Linked DNA regions of Defluviitalea raffinosedens. The protein of the gene in region 1 interacts with the protein of each later gene in a pairwise test. Links are inferred from orthologs where the notes say so. Each region holds a gene or a part of one and is shown on either strand. Other genes may lie near its edges. The genes, in order: JOD07_RS11460 and ftsZ.

Region 1 (5,751 bases):
ATGAAGAAGCTGAACAAAGAGTAATCAATGAGTTAAAAGCTATCAATAAACCATTTGTAGTATTGCTGAATTCTGCTAAACCTTATGATTCTCAGACTCAGGAATTGAATAGAGAACTTTCAGAAAAGTATAATGTGCCTGTTATCACCTGTAATTGTGCACAGTTGAAAATGGATGATGTAAATAGAATTATGGAAAATGTTTTATATGAATTTCCAATTCAAGAAATTCAATTTGTTTTTCCTAAATGGGTCGAAGCATTGGATACGGATCACTGGATGAAAAAGCAATTGGTATCAGCTGTAAAAGATACAATGTATCCTGTTTATCGGCTTAGAGAATTAAAAGATGCATTGGAAGATTTTAAGAATTATGATTTTATAAAAAAAGTATATCAAGATAAAATTAATTTAGGAACAGGTATTATAAGAATTGAGTTGTCCACTGCTGATCACCTTTTCTATAAAGTTTTATCTGAAACTACCGGAATGGAAATTGAAGGAGAGCATCAGCTCATTTCTCTTATTCGTAAACTGGCTGATACAAAGAGAGAATATGATAAAGTGGCCTATGCTTTGCATGAAGTAAAGCAAAAAGGATATGGGGTGGTGACTCCAATGCTGGATGAATTAAAACTGGAAGAACCTGAAATAGTTAAGCAAGGAAACCGTTTTGGAGTAAAACTTCGCGCCAGCGCTCCCTCAATTCATTTAATTCGTGCCGATATAGAAACAGAAGTTTCACCTATTGTAGGTACAGAAAAGCAAAGCGAAGAATTAGTTAATTATTTAATGAGTGAATTTGAAACCGATCCGAAAAAGATATGGGAATCTAATATTTTTGGAAAATCTCTTCATGAATTAGTAAATGAAGGATTGCAGAATAAACTTTATCGTATGCCTGAAGATGCACAAATGAAACTTCAAGAAACACTGCAGAAAATCATTAATGAAGGAAGTGGCGGCTTAATTTGTATTATTTTATAGACATAAGCTGATAAAAAGCAAAGGCATTTCTCTGATATTTCAGAGAAGTGCTTTTGCTTTTATAAAAACTTGACAAAAAAAAAGGCATGTAATACAATAAAGGAAAAATTATACATTAGAGGTTGGATAAATACATTGATCATTGTTTTGATTTAAGAATAAGGGGAGATGGGAATGAAAGAAGAAGTATTCATTCAGTTTAATGGGAAAGAAGTATTATCATCAGACTTACTGAAAAAATTTAAAGAGATCTGGAAAGAAAAGTCGATGAAAGTAAAGGATATAAAATCATTGAAATTATATTATAATGTGAATGAAGAGAAATGCTATTATGTTGTAAATGATACTGAAACCGGTTGTTTTTGACACTCTTAAAAGAGTGTTTTTTTTACTTGTTTTTTCTCTTTGTATCCGTTATATTAAAACCAAGTGTTTAATATCAAATATACAAAATACATAAAGTTCATATAAAAATATTTCATTATAATTAAGCGTGGGGATTATATGGCGAATACAAAAACGAGAAAAAAGAGAAAAAATCATAAGCAAAAGAGAAAAGAACGTAGAATCGTTATAGGGGGGTTCCTGTCAGTTATCTTAATGATTTATTTAATTGGTTCCGGATTTAAATTAACAAAAAAAATTCCTTTATCCATTGAAGTGGTGCAAATGGGAACCATTGATAACAATATACATGTAAAAGGAATCATTGTTCGTGACGAAACAGTTATTAAAAGTACTAAAGCAGGCAATATTCAATATTTTATCTATGAAGGAGAAAAAGTTAAGTCAGGCACTCCGATTTGTATGGTTGCAAATAATTCCGCTTTATCACAGATTCAAAAGGAACTTGACAAAATCAATGAAAATATCATAAAAGTCCAGGACCAGAGAAAAGAGTTTTCTACAGTTCAAAAAGATATTCAGAATGTTAATTACCAGATAGATGATTTGATTGATAATCTGAGAAGTACTTATTCAAACAAAAATTTTATCCAGATTTACTCAATAAAAAATTCTATTCAGGTGGAAATTGAAAAAAAGCAGATTCTCCTGTCCCAAGAAGATTCCTCATCACTTAAAAATCTGGTTTTGCAAAAAAATACTTATGAAAATCAACTGGCTGCAAATTCCGATGTTGTTTTAACGCCAAAAGGCGGAATCATATCTTATTATATTGATGGACTGGAAGAAAAATTCACTCCAAAAACTTTAGATAACTTGGCTGTAAAAGATTTAGAACAGAATTCAGAACCCAAAGATATCAGCCAAATGCAAAGCGTAGAAAAAAATGCACCGTTATTTAAAATAATCAATAATTATGATTGGTATATAGTTGGAAGTCTTTCAGCAGATTTGGCAAAGGATTGGGAAGTGGGGAATCAAGTATCCATTCAATTTAATGATGGACAGCCTCCTATCAAAGCAAAGATTTATAAAATTAAGCCTGTAGATCATGATGTCATCTTTGTGTTTCAAACGACAGAGCAAATGACACCTTTGATTTCTAAAAGAAATATTGAATTTGAAATTGTCCGAGAAAATTATGAAGGAATTAAGATACCAGTTAACTCAATTGTTGAGAAAACCTTCTTGAAAATTCCAAAAGAATATGTACAACAATCCGGAAGACAAACGGTAGTCATTAAAAAAGGAATGGAAAGTGACGAACTTATACCTGTTGAAATGGCTTTTGAAGATGAAAAAAATATATATATTCTTCAAGAAGCTTCCGCTTTAAAAATGTATGATACTTTAGTCTTACCTGAAAACACTGAATCAGAATATGTTATCAAAGAAAGTCAATCCAGCATTGGCGTATTTGCTGTAAACGGAGGAATAATACGATTTAAAAAGATAGAAATCTTAGTCCAGAATAATGATTATGCAATTGTTAAACAGGATACTCCTTCCGGAATAAGATTATATGATCAGATTGTTTCCAATGCAAAGAATGCTAAAGATAATCAACTTTTAGACCAGTTTCAAATTATAGAAAATGATTAAAAGGAGTGCAAAGGTATGAATTCCATCAAAGCCAATATTGAGGAAATCAGAGATAAAATTAGAATTGCAGCAGAAAAAAGTGGTCGTACAGAAAAAGATATTACTTTAATTGCTGTAACAAAAACAATTGACATACCTCGAATTAAAGAAGCTATATCCTGTAATATATGCCATATAGGTGAGAACAAAGTGCAGGAAATCATGAAAAAATACGATGCGATTGATTCAAATATTCATTGGCACCTGATCGGACATCTTCAAACCAATAAAGTAAAATATATTATCGACAAAGTAGATTTGATCCACTCTGTGGACAGTGAGCGTTTAGCCTATAAAATAAATGAAATGGCAGAAAAACATAATAAGATTATGGATATATTATTACAAGTCAATATTGCAAAAGAAGAAACTAAATTTGGATTAATGGTGGAAGAAGTTGATCCTTTGATCGATAAAATAAAAAGTTTAAAAAATATACACGTCAAAGGTCTTATGACTATAGTCCCATATGATCCAAATCCAGAGAATAATAGGATTCATTTTAGAAATATAAAGCAATTATCTGTTGACATTGCTAAAAGAAATATTGATAATATAAGCATGGAAGTTCTTTCTATGGGAATGACAAATGATTACGAAGTTGCAATAGAAGAAGGTTCAAATATGGTAAGAATTGGGACAGGTATATTTGGGCAGAGAAATTATAATGTATAAGGAGGGTGTCAAATGGCAAAACTTTTTGACAAGATGATGGATGTAATGGGGTTTGGTAATGGAGAAGATGATTATGAAGAAGAAGTGGAAGAAGTAGAAGAGAAAGCTGAAATTCCCCAAATTCGCAATTATCACACTAAAAACAATTCTAAGATTGTAAACATACATACAAACGTTCAAATGGAAGTAGTGATTACTAACCCTGAGAAATATGAAGAAGCTCAAGAAATTTGCGATCATATTAAAGCTAAGAAACCTGTTGTAATTAATTTAGAAAATCTGGATCATATTATTGCTCAAAGAGTAATGGATTTTTTAAGTGGAGCATGTTATGCCTTAAACGGTGATGTTCAACGGGTTGCGAACAATATATTTATCATTGCACCGGAAAATGTGGATATTGCCAATAGTTTTAAGGAAGAGTTAAAGACAAAAGGGATTATTCTTCCTTGGATGAGCAATGTAAAATAATGGAGGATAATTTATGGATTTAAGTTCAATTTTAAGCTCAGCCTTGGTAGTTTTCTTTAATTTACTTGATATGCTGATTTTTATTAGGGTACTTCTTTCTTGGTTCCCTTTTTCACATGGCAATCCCATCGTTGCATTGATCTATCAATTAACTGAACCTATTCTTGGTCCTGTTCGATCCCTTATACAAAGATCTGTACTTGGCGGAAGGGGCATGATGATTGATTTTTCTCCAATTATCGCACTGCTTCTTTTAGAATTTGCAAAAAATATTCTAATATACTTAACAACGCTTATTTAAGTTAATGAAAGGACTACAATGATTAACAAGGAAATATATTTAAAGAATTTTAATGATATCGAAGAAAGATTAATTGCCAGTAAAATCCTGGATCGTGCAAATACTGCATTAAGAGATCATGCCAATACTTTTACCGATTTTATTGATATGTATAAATTAAGCAAATATCTTGTCATGGTCCATAATATTTCCGATCTTTCCATAAAGGCTTTTGGTGGATATCCTGAAAGTGAAAGAAAAATAATAGGTTTTTGTCCAGACTATAGAGAATTACAAGATTATGATTTTCCTGTCACGCCAGTTGAAATTCATCTTAAAAGTTCCAATGAAGAATCCATATCTCACCGAGATTATTTAGGTTCTGTTTTGGGACTTGGGATAGAAAGGAGTAAAATTGGCGATATACTGGTATATGATCATAAAGCTATTGTTTTTGTGAATAAGGACATAGCATCTTATATCATCAATAACTTATTTAAAGTTAAAAATATAAAAGCAGAAGCAAAGGAAATTTTATTGGATGAAGTTGTTCTTCCCGAGCCTAAGATAAAAGAAATTACTTCTACCGTTTCATCTCTTAGAGCTGATTCGATATTGAGTGCCGGTTTTCAGTTATCGAGAAGCAAGATTGTGGATTTAATAAAATCTGAAAAGGCATTGATCAATGGAGTAATAGCAAGTCCTGCCTCCCACATTAAAGAGGGAGATTTTTTAACACTAAGAGGTTTTGGCAAAATTAAATTGGCTGAAGTCAGAGGAAAAACTAAGAAAGATCGTGTGAGCATTGTAATACATCGGTATGTATAGGGGGGACATTGATTATGCTTACGCCACTGGATATTGAATCACAAGAATTTAGAAAGAAACCGTATGGATATTCTATTGAAGAAGTAGATAAATTTTTAGATGATGTGATAGAATCCTATGAGAAAATTTATAAGGAAAATATAGAATTAAAAGATAAGATTTCTATGTTAAATGAAAGCATTCAACACTATAAAGCTCTGGAGCAAACCCTCCAAAATACGCTGATACTTGCTGAAAAAGCTGCAGAAGATACAAAATCTGCAGCGTATCAAAAAGGAGAGCAAATAAAAAGAGAAGCTGAAATGAAAGCTAATCAGATTTTGGAAGAAACTCAACAGGAAGTTTTTAGAATTAATCAGGAAATAGAACGATTAAAAAATCAATATTCCTCATTAAAAATACAGATGAAGCAAACATTGTTAGCACAATTGGAAATCCTGGAGCAGTCTGTATTATATAAGGAAG
Region 2 (6,230 bases), on another replicon or contig:
ATAAAATTAATACTGGTATTTGCAAAATCAGTGACCTGCAAATTTTGGGAGATCATAATGTTGAAAACGCTTTGGCAGCAACAGCCATTACGATTTGCATGGGAGTACCTGTTGAGATTATTAGAAATATCTTAATTGGTTTTAAAGGCGTAGAACATAGAATAGAATATGTTGATACAATAGATGGAGTACAATACTATAATGATTCTAAGGCTACCAATGTTGACGCAGCAATTATTGGAATCAAAGCAATGAAAAGGCCGATTGTATTGATTGGCGGCGGAATGGATAAAGGAGCGGATTTTACAGAATGGATTGACGTATTTCCTAATAAAGTAAAGTATCTCATTTTAATAGGAGAAACTTCTGATAAGATCATTCAAACTGCCCATGAAAAAGGTTTCTTTAACATAAAGAAAGCCTCATCCATAAATGAAGCTGTAATTTTGGCAAAGGAAATTGCAGTGAGTGGAGACTGCGTTTTACTTTCTCCGGCATGTGCCAGCTGGGATATGTTTAAGAGTTATGAAGAAAGAGGAGAGATGTTTAAACAAGCGGTTTATGCTTTGAAAGGGTGAAAGAAATGGAATCTGCGGTATCCCGAAAATCCCAAGGACGAATAAAGGGAGCTAAGGAAAAAAGAATTAAAGCAATAAGAACCCAATGTGATTTCACCATTTTGTTTACCGTAGGATTGCTGGTATTATTTGGGCTGGTTATGATTTTTAGTTCGAGTTATTACTATGCTTTAAATCATTTTAATGACATGTACTATTTCTTAAAAAAGCAGGCACTTTGGTCTGTCATTGGTTTTTCAGCCATGATTTTTATGATGAATTATGATTATAAAAATATTAAATTGCTAGCGATTCCTGGGTATATTGTTTCTCAAATTTTGCTTGTACTCGTGTTATTGATTGGGCAAAAAGTCAACGGATCAAAGAGATGGCTTTTTGGATTTCAACCTTCGGAGTTAGCTAAACTTACAATTATTTTCTTTATGGCTCTTATCATCTCTTATAACAGAAATAAACTGAAGAAATTTTCGGGATTATTATTTTATTTAATATTTGTAGCAATTCCAGTTGTTTTAATTGCTATACAAAACTTGAGTACTGCAATTGTTGTTCTATTTATTGGAGTTGCCATGCTTTTTGTAGCGAGTCCTAAGATTTGGCACTTTTTTGTGTTAGCTTTACCGGTTTTAGGCGGAGGGGCTGCTGCGGTAATGCTTCCACAATTTGCCTATAGATTAGACAGAATTCAAATCTGGAAAAATCCATGGATAGATCCCACTGGTAAAGGATACCAGCCCATTCAATCCCTATATGCAGTAGGCTCTGGGGGTTTGTTTGGATTAGGGCTGGGGGAAAGCAGGCAAAAACTTGGCTTTATTCCTGAGGCTCATAATGACATTATTTTTGCTATTGTATGTGAAGAATTAGGATTAGTTGGAGCAATAGCTTTGTTATCTTTATTTTTAATTTTGATTTGGAGAGGTATAAAGGTGGCTATAAACGCTCCTGATTTGTTTTCATCTTTAGTGGCGTCGGGAATAGTATGCATGATAGGGATACAAGTTCTCATTAATGTTGCAGTTATTACAAAAACAATTCCTACAACCGGAATGCCGTTGCCTTTTATCAGTTATGGAGGATCGTCGCTATTGTTTACTATGTCTGCTATGGGGATATTGCTTAATATATCAAGATATTCTAAATTGAATAAGTTATAGAATTCATTGAACTCCTGAAGCTTGATGGGATACTTGTCCAGGTCTGTCACAACTTATATTATTATGCATACTATAGTTATATATAGGCTTACCTGACAGTTTCAGGAGGTGTCTTTCTTTATGGGCAAATTTTATATAGATGGAGGAAAGCGGCTTGAAGGAACACTGCGGGTCCAAGGAGGAAAAAATGCAGTACTTCCGATATTAGCCGCAACAGTATTGAATGGGAATATAAGTTATATTCATGATTGCCCTCAAATATTAGATGTTCTTACGATGATCAGTATTCTTGAAAGAATTGGGTGCAACGTGAAGTGGGAAGGTAAAACCTTGATTGTTGATTCCTCTACTGTTTCCTCCTATGAAGTACCGGAAGACTTAGTAAGAGAAATGCGTTCTTCGATTATTTTATTGGGTTCTGTGCTTGGAAGATATAAGAGGGTTATTATCTCCTATCCCGGTGGTTGTCCATTGGGCCCCAGACCGATTGATTTGCACTTAAAAGCGTTAAGGCAATTGGGTGTTCAAATTAAAGAGGAGCGCGGATTTATTATTTGCGAAGCTTCAAAATTAACTGGTGCAAAAATTCATTTAGATTTTCCCAGCGTAGGAGCTACAGAAAATATTATGCTTGCAGCATCTCTGGCAGAAGGGACAACGGTAATCTATAATGCAGCGAAAGAGCCTGAAATTAAAGATTTACAGGATTTTTTAAATGGTATGGGTGCAAAGATTTCGGGAGCTTCAACTGATGTCATTTATATTGAAGGAGTAAAAACTTTAGGTAAAGTAGAGCATAAAGTAATCCCTGATCGGATTGTTACTGGTACCTATCTTGCAGCAGCAGCAATTACAGGAGGGGAAATTGAACTTACTAATGTTGAACCCAATCATATACAGGCAATAACATCTAAATTGAGAGAAATTGGATGTACTCTTATTGAAAAAGAAAACAATATTTACTTAAAGGCACCAAAGCAACTAAGAAGTGTGGATATTGTCCGTACTCAACCATATCCCGGATTTCCGACAGATATGCAAGCACAAATGATGGCTTTATTAACAATTGCTTCAGGAACCAGTATTATTACTGAAACAGTATTTGAATCGAGATTTAAGCATGCGGAAGAGCTCATGAGGATGGGAGCAGATATAACTATAGAAGGACGTACAGCAATTGTTAAAGGTGTAAATGAACTCACAGGAACCGCGGTTCATGCAAAAGATTTAAGAGGTGGTGCGGCTTTAATCATGGCAGGATTAGTTGCACAAGGAAGTACAGTAGTTGAAGGAGCAAAGCATATTGAAAGAGGATATGAAGAAATTGATAAGAATCTTCAATTATTAGGAGCCAGTATCCGAAAGATCAATTAAAGCAATGATTTGAAGTGAAAAACGAAGGTGAAGCAAATGGGAAGAATTATACCAATTAATAATGTTCAAAACCAGCCCAAATTTACAAAAATCGTACTTATTATGGTTTTAGTTGTTGTGTTTTTCCTTTTATTTTTTACTTCTCCGCTTTTTTCAGTTCAAAAGATTGAAATAAGGGGAAATGAGCATTACTCAGAAGAGCAAATCCTTGAAAAAATAAATTTTCATTTAAACCAGAATATATTTTTGTTTCAACAAAAAAAAGCTGAAAAACTGCTGTGTAAAGATCCATATATTGAATCGGCAAGTATAGAAGTAAAATGGCCCAATCATGTCAGAATTCAAATTGATGAAAGAAAAGTGGTAGGATATGTTCCTTATGTAGGGACATATCTTTATATAGATAAAGATGGACGAGTATTGGAAACATCACCTACTTATAAAGATCATCTTCCAATAGTTCAGGGGCTGGAATTTGATCATTTTGAAATTGGAGAAATTATTCCGGTTAAAAATAAAAGTTCTTTAAATATAGTGGCAGTGATGGCACAGATGATGTTAAAATATGATTTGCTTGAAGATATTATAAAAATTGATGTAAGTGATCCAACCGATACGCATGTATATGTAAAGAAATTGGACGTATCTATGGGTAACATAGAAGAATTTGACAAAAAAATACAGTGGATGATTCAAATTATGAACGTGTACGATATGGGTAAGGTGGATCTGAAAAACATTGATAAAGGGCGAGCGGTTTTTTCACCGTTAACTTAATAAGTTTTAATTTAGAATAATTTATTATTGAATAATGCATAAAAACCAATTATTATATAGTTAATTGGAATATCCACTTAAGATAAATTTACATAGAAAATCATTGAGTTTTAGTGTATAATAAAACATTATGGAATGTTTAGCGAAGGGGGATTAGCTGTGCTGGAATTTGACATGAATCAGGACCATGTGGCACAAATAAAAGTAATTGGCGTAGGCGGTGGAGGGAATAATGCCGTTGATCGAATGATAGAAGAGGACTTAAAGGGTGTAGAATTTATTACTGTAAATACCGATCGGCAGGCATTAAGTCGTTCAAAAGCTACGGTAAAAATTCAAATTGGTGAAAAAATAACCCGAGGATTAGGTGCAGGTGCAAATCCAGAGATCGGTACCAAATCTGCAGAGGAGAGTCGTGAAGAAATTATTGAAGCGATAAAAGGTGCTGATATGGTATTTGTTACAGCTGGTATGGGTGGAGGAACTGGTACTGGAGCGGCCCCTGTGATAGCAGGTATTGCAAAACAAGAAGGAATCTTAACAGTAGGTGTTGTTACAAAGCCTTTTGGCTTTGAAGGCCGTAAAAGAATGTTGAATGCAGAAAAAGGTATTGCAGAATTAAAGCAAAACGTTGATACTTTAATTATTATTCCTAATGATAAGATATTGCATATTATTGATAAAAAGACAACTATTATTGAAGCGTTTAAAAAGGCTGATGAAGTTTTACGTCAAGGGGTCCAGGGGATTTCTGACTTAATTTCCAATCCTGGTATTATTAATCTGGATTTTGCAGACGTAAGAACTATTATGTCTAATAAGGGAATAGCACATATGGGAATTGGACGAGCTTCTGGCGAAAACAAAACGGAAGTAGCTGCCAAAGCAGCCATCCATAGCCCATTATTAGATACCAGCATTGATGGTGCAAAAGGTGTATTAATCAACATTAGTGGGGGATCCAATCTTGGTTTGCTTGAAGCAAATGAAGCAGCTAACCTTATTCGTGAAGCTGTTGACCCTGAGGCAGAGATTATTTTTGGAACAACTATTAATGATGATTTAGGAGACGAAGTGATTGTAACAGTAATTGCTACTGGTTTTGAAAGCAATTTTGGAAGTACGATTGGAAGTACGATTAAAACACCTACTCCTAAAAAAGAAGAAACGATCGTACAGCCTCAAAAAGAAATTATTACAAATCCACCTATTTCTTCGGAAAAAGTTGACGAACCTAGTTTTATTGATATTCCTATCTTTTTGCAAAGAAGAAGAAGATAATATAGAATGTTTATCGCATAAAATGGGACAATTCACTATGATTAATTAATATGTATTTGTATTGCATAAAAGGTATAACTTTGTGTTATATCTTTTTTTTATGCAATCAGACGATTTTACAAAAAATGGTACGATTATTATGTATAATAGTTATATGTACATCATAGAAAGAATATAAATGAATAGTAGTATTATAAATGGGGGAAGTATAACCATGGAACGACCATTTCAAATAGAAATATATGCGGATGTTGTATTCTTTCTTAATCTTGTAATGGATTATTTTATTTTATGGATCGTAAGCAAAATCATTAAGAAAAAAGTATCTTTTAAAAGACTTCTTTTAGGAGCTTTTTTAGGCGCACTTTTTTATTGCCTGATGATCTTTATTCCTATATTTAGAACAACATATAACTTAATAGGCATAATAGGATTGCCTATGATTCCTTTAATGATCACCTATAAACCCCAATCTTTAAAAAATTTAATTAAACTTTTTATCCTATTTCATGGAACAGCTTTTGCCCTTGGAGGAGCTGGGATTGCACTATTCTATTACTTAAATATCGGAAAGGTTATTCAGGATGCTTTCCAATTTAAAATAGAGAACTTTCCTATAGTGTTATTATTTGTTTCTTGTGTTTTATCGTATTTCTTTATAAAAACGATATGGTCTTGGATTCGTAAATATACTACGAAAGAAGGGACCTTATATCGCATCAAGATTTCCTTTAACGGACAGCAAATTGATGCCAGTGCGCTTCTCGATACGGGAAATGCACTATATGATCCTTTTAGTCAAAGCCCCGTTATTGTTGTAGAATTTTCTTCAGTTAAAGCATTTTTACCTGAATCCATTCAAAAATTGTTTTATGATAATAAAGAGAATGATTTAAGTCTACTTACCCAATCCATAATTCAAACTCCTATCAAGGCTAAGTTAAGAATGATTCCTTTTTCAAGCTTAGGCATGCCTAATGGTATGCTTGTGGGCTTTAGACCGGATCAAGTTGAAGTTATAGAACATGATAATACTTCTACAGTATTAAAAGATGTAGTTATA

The links.
Region 2: the proteins of JOD07_RS11460 (region 1) and ftsZ interact in binary tests that used the Bacillus subtilis proteins (3 or more experiments, as listed by UniProt). The link is inferred for Defluviitalea raffinosedens from one-to-one orthologs.

The regions. Positions count from the first base shown.
Region 1 is NZ_JAFBEP010000017.1:26,695-32,445, forward strand. Bases 2,502-5,448 are described here. They hold JOD07_RS11460 (cell division protein SepF), read left to right. Parts: upstream 2,502-3,719; coding sequence 3,720-4,178; downstream 4,179-5,448. Other genes in these bases: JOD07_RS11450 (biotin/lipoyl attachment domain-containing protein), read left to right, coding at 2,502-2,993; JOD07_RS11455 (YggS family pyridoxal phosphate-dependent enzyme), read left to right, coding at 3,009-3,707; JOD07_RS11465 (YggT family protein), read left to right, coding at 4,192-4,479; JOD07_RS11470 (YlmH family RNA-binding protein), read left to right, coding at 4,498-5,286; JOD07_RS11475 (DivIVA domain-containing protein), read left to right, coding at 5,301-5,448. Outside these bases: spoIVA (stage IV sporulation protein A), read left to right, coding at 1-986; JOD07_RS11445 (DUF6465 family protein), read left to right, coding at 1,161-1,352; more of JOD07_RS11450, read left to right, coding at 1,491-2,501; more of JOD07_RS11475, read left to right, coding at 5,449-5,751. UniProt on the Bacillus subtilis protein: Cell division protein that is part of the divisome complex and is recruited early to the Z-ring. Probably stimulates Z-ring formation, perhaps through the cross-linking of FtsZ protofilaments. Its function overlaps with FtsA.
Region 2 is NZ_JAFBEP010000004.1:103,647-109,876, reverse strand. What follows is about bases 3,193-6,106. They hold ftsZ (cell division protein FtsZ), read left to right. Parts: upstream 3,193-4,045; coding sequence 4,046-5,167; downstream 5,168-6,106. Other genes in these bases: spoIIGA (sigma-E processing peptidase SpoIIGA), read left to right, coding at 5,382-6,106; JOD07_RS04840 (cell division protein FtsQ/DivIB), read left to right, coding at 3,193-3,886. Also shown: murD (UDP-N-acetylmuramoyl-L-alanine--D-glutamate ligase), read left to right, coding at 1-578; putative lipid II flippase FtsW, read left to right, coding at 584-1,735; murA (UDP-N-acetylglucosamine 1-carboxyvinyltransferase), read left to right, coding at 1,856-3,109; more of JOD07_RS04840, read left to right, coding at 3,146-3,192; more of spoIIGA, read left to right, coding at 6,107-6,230. UniProt on the Bacillus subtilis protein: Essential cell division protein that forms a contractile ring structure (Z ring) at the future cell division site. The regulation of the ring assembly controls the timing and the location of cell division.